DNA from 2 places in the Massilia sp. genome. Region 2 is predicted to be linked to the other one. Evidence: riboswitches for the same ligand, from Rfam matches in the RefSeq annotation. Region 2 holds a riboswitch; the other holds the start of a gene.
What was found. A riboswitch is a leader RNA that binds a small molecule or an ion and turns the genes downstream of it on or off. The one in region 2 is predicted to bind thiamine pyrophosphate.
Positions count from the first base shown of each region.

Region 1: it holds a riboswitch for thiamine pyrophosphate, as region 2 does, so the genes downstream of both, thiC (phosphomethylpyrimidine synthase ThiC) here and ACK4S9_RS09395 (TonB-dependent siderophore receptor) in region 2, are expected to answer to the same signal.

Region 1 is NZ_JBKBOV010000001.1:226,945-229,137, forward strand. It holds gene thiC (phosphomethylpyrimidine synthase ThiC) at 1-878, opposite strand, end outside; TPP riboswitch at 947-1,052, opposite strand; gene ACK4S9_RS01050 (valine--tRNA ligase) at 1,172-2,193, shown strand, end outside.
Region 2 is NZ_JBKBOV010000012.1:89,248-91,440, forward strand. It holds gene ACK4S9_RS09390 (DUF535 family protein) at 1-743, shown strand, start outside; TPP riboswitch at 800-908, shown strand; gene ACK4S9_RS09395 (TonB-dependent siderophore receptor) at 967-2,193, shown strand, end outside.

The DNA.
Region 1 (2,193 bases), on a different contig from region 2:
GGCACGGGCGAGTTGCGGATGATCCACTCGCGTGTTTCGTGGATGTGCTTGCCGGTCGAGAGGTCCATCACGTTGTCGGCGCCCCAGCGGATCGCCCAGGTCATCTTTTCCACTTCCTCGCCGATCGAGGAGGTCACGGCCGAGTTGCCGATGTTGGCGTTGATCTTCACCAGGAAGTTACGGCCGATGATCATCGGTTCGATCTCGGGGTGGTTGATGTTGGCCGGGATGATGGCGCGGCCGCGGGCCACCTCGTCGCGCACGAACTCGGGCGTGATCTCTTGCGGAATGCTGGCGCCGAAGGACTGGCCCGGATGCTGGCGCGACAGCAGGCTGGCCACCCGTGCGCCCATGGGGCCGGAATCGACCAGCGAAGCGATGTATTCCTTGCGGCGCAGGTTTTCGCGCAGGGCGACGAACTCCATCTCTGGCGTCACGATCCCCTGGCGCGCGTAGTGCATCTGGGTGACGTTGCGCCCCGCTTTCGCGCGGCGCGGGGTGCGCTGCAGCTCGAAGCGCAGGGCCGTCAATGCCGGGTCCAGCAGGCGCGCCTTGCCGTATTCGGAGCTGGGGCCGGCCAGCTCCTCGGTATCGCCGCGTTCGAGGATCCATGGCAGGCGCGGCGTGTCCAGGCCGCGGCGCACGTCGATGCGGGCGGCGGGGTCGGTGTACGGTCCCGAGGTATCGTAGACGAACAGCGGCGGATTGGTCTCGCCGCCGAAACTGTCGGGTGTCGGGGATTGCGAGATGGCGCGCATCGGCACGCGGATGTCGGGCCGGCTGCCTTCGATGTAGACCTTGCGCGAGTTGGGGAAGGGTGCGATGGCCGCCTGGTCGACCGTGGCGGTCGCGGCGTCGAATTTGAGTGGTGCGTTCATGTGGCTCCTTTGCGGAGCCAGCAAAGGAGTATGCCAGGACCGGCCTGGCAGGCGCGTGCGCGCCCTGGCCGATGTGCTGACTGCTTCCCTTCGCTGGCATTATCCAGATCAGGTTCGGAGGGTATTTCTCACCCGCGTGTCGCATTTGCGACAGCAGGACCCCTAGCGTGTGCCGCCTACCAGGTTCCCGGAGGCAGCGGGCCGGATTATAGCGCCATCTACTCTATAATGGTTCTTTTCGCTAACGCTTTATGCGTTTTTTAACGCATTCAACACTCATATCTCACCACATCATGGAACTTGCCAAGTCTTTCGAGCCCGCAGACATTGAACAATACTGGCGCACCGAGTGGGAACAGCGCGGTTACTTCGCCGCCACCATGGAAGACGGCAAGCCGTCGTTCAGCATCCAGCTGCCGCCGCCGAACGTCACGGGCACCCTGCACATGGGCCATGCCTTCAACCAGACCGTCATGGACGGCCTGACCCGCTACTACCGCATGCGCGGCTATAACACCGCCTGGATCCCGGGCACCGACCACGCCGGCATCGCCACCCAGATCGTGGTGGAACGCCAGCTCGACGCCCAGAAGATCTCGCGCCACGACCTCGGCCGCGAAGCCTTCGTCGAAAAGGTCTGGGAGTGGAAGGAAAAGTCGGGCAACACCATCACTGGCCAGATGCGCCGCATGGGCACCTCGCCCGACTGGCAGCGCGAATATTTCACCATGGACGAGACCCGCTCGAAGACGGTGGCGGAAGTCTTCGTGCGCCTGTACGAACAGGGCCTGATCTACCGCGGCAAGCGCCTGGTCAACTGGGACCCGGTGCTGGGCACGGCGGTCTCGGACCTGGAAGTCGATTCGCAGGAAGAAGACGGCTCGATGTGGTACATCAAGTACCCGCTCGCCGACGGCTCGGGCCACCTGACGGTCGCCACCACCCGTCCGGAAACCCTGCTGGGCGACGTCGCCGTGGCGGTGGACCCGACCGACGAGCGTTATACCCACCTGCACGGCAAGCTGCTGAATCTGCCCCTCACCGGCCGCCAGATCCCGGTGATCGCGGACAGCTACGTGGACAAGGAATTCGGCACCGGCTGCGTCAAGATCACCCCGGCCCACGACTTCAACGACTACGCGGTCGGCCAGCGCGCCAACCTCGCGCCGATCAACATCTTCACGCTCGACGCGAAGATCAACGAGAACGGCCCGAGCCAGTACCAGGGCCTGGACCGCTTCGCCGCGCGCAAGCAGATCGTCGCCGACCTGGAAGCGCAAGGCCTGCTGGAGCAGGTCAAGCCGCACAAATTGAT
Region 2 (2,193 bases):
GCGCGCGCGAGCGCGTGCAGTGCGTGCTGTCGCACTACCGTTTCGAGGACGCCGCCTTCGGCAATGCCTACCACCAGGCCGTCTACGGCGGCGGCGGGCTCACGCTGTGGCAGCACACGGATGAAAGCGGCGGGCACAACTTCGTGCTGCGCCTCGAAATGGCGCCGCGCCACGACGCCGAGGGCGACCTCACGATCTCGCTGGTCGCCGACGGCAAGTACCTGCACCGCCTGTCCTATACGTGGATCGACGGCCAGTTGGCGGGCAGCGACCTGCCGACCGTGCCCTTCGTCACCCGCAACCAGGGCCGCTGGCTTGATTCCGGCGCCGCCTTCGACGCGTTCGAAAAAGCCTTCCCCAACAACTCCCCAAGCTTCTTCTGCTTCGCCGCGATGCAGGGCCTGGCGCAGGCCCTGGGCATCGACCAGGTCGTGGCCATCAAGTGCACCTCGCACATCGCTTACGACCCGCTCGACGTGAAGCACTTCGAGAACGCCTACGACGGCTTCTGGAAAATCCTCGGCGGGGTCGAGATGCCGGGCCGCAGCTACCTGATCCGCCTGCCCTTCTACCTCAAACCCTTGGCCGACATGCCGTCCAAGCACCGCAAGCGCGCCGCCCAACGCCGCGAATTCTGGCGCGCCATCGGCGACTCCACCCGCAGCACGGTGCTGCGCCACATGGCGCCGGCCGTCGCCAGCCAGGTCCAAGCGGTCAGCTCCCCGGCTGTCGCGGAGGCATAGCCCAAGCCTGCCTGCTTGCCACTTTCGCCACGCCCGCCCGGGTCCGTGGTACACTCCCGCTTCGCTAGGGGTCCTGGCACGCGCGACAAGCGCGCTGCCGGGTGAGAGATACCCTTCGTACCTGATCTGGATAATGCCAGCGAAGGAAAGCGCAACGCAGTTCCCATCCTTGTTTGCCCTTCCCCCACGTTGGCTCCGGCTTTTTCATTGAAAGCAGCGCGCCATGTTCGACGTGGCGCGCGAAGACGAGCAAACCATGACATCCACGCTGAAGTATTCCCTGATTGCCTGCGCCATCCTGCAGGCCTTCTCCACCACCGCATCCGCGCAAGAGCTGGACGGCGTCGCCTCGGTGGTCGTCACCGGCAGCCGCTGGGTCGCCAGCGACCGCGCCAGCATCGGCGGCTTTACCGACGCCCCGCTGCTCGACACCCCGGCATCGATCACCGCGATCGACCGCAGCAAGATGCTCGACCTGTCGATCCGCAACGTGACCGACGCGGCGCGCTACGACGCCTCGGTGGGCGACGCCTACAACGCGGTCGGCTACGCCGAGCAGTTCTCGATCCGCGGCTTCGCCCTCGACAACGCCACCAGCTACCGCAAGGACGGCATCGCGATCTCCGCCGACACCCAGATTCCGCTGGAGAACAAGGAACGCATCGAAGTGCTGCGCGGCCTGGCCGGCCTGCAGGCCGGCGTCGCGGCGCCGGGCGGCATGGTCAACTTCGTCACCAAGCGCCCGACCAATGCGCCGCTGCGCTCGGCGCTGGTGGAAGTGAGCGAACGCGGCACCGTGCACGGCTCGATCGACCTGGGCGGCCGTTTCGAGGACCGCCGCTTCGGCTATCGCATCAATGCCGCAGCCGAGGACCTGAAGTCCTACGTGCGCGGCGCAGACGGCGAACGCCAGTTCGTCTCCGCCGCCTTCGACTGGCAGATCAGCCCGGACGCCCTGCTGCAATTGGATCTCGACCACCAGCACAAGGCGCAGATCACGGCGCCGGGCTACCAGCTGCTGCGCAACGAAGCCTTGCCGACCGGGGTATCGGCCAAGACCCTGCTGAACGACCAGCCCTGGACCAGGCCGGTGGAGACCGACAGCAGCAACCTGGGCCTGCGCTTCGAGTACCGTTTCAATCCGGACTGGACGGCCACCGTCAACGCCAACAAGCACTGGTTCAAGCGCGACGACTACACCGCCTTCCCCTATGGCTGCAGCAACGAGGGCGATGGCTTCTATCCGGGCTACTGCTCGAACGGCGACTACGACGTGTATGACTACCAGAGCGTGGGCGAGCGCCGGACGCCGTGGGGCCTGCAGGCCAAGCTGCAGGGCCGCTTCGCGACGGGCGCCGTGCGCCACCAGCTGACCGTGGGCGCCGCCCTGTCCGAGCGCCACGACAGCTTCGGCGAATACGTCTACGACTACGCCGGCTACAGCAACATC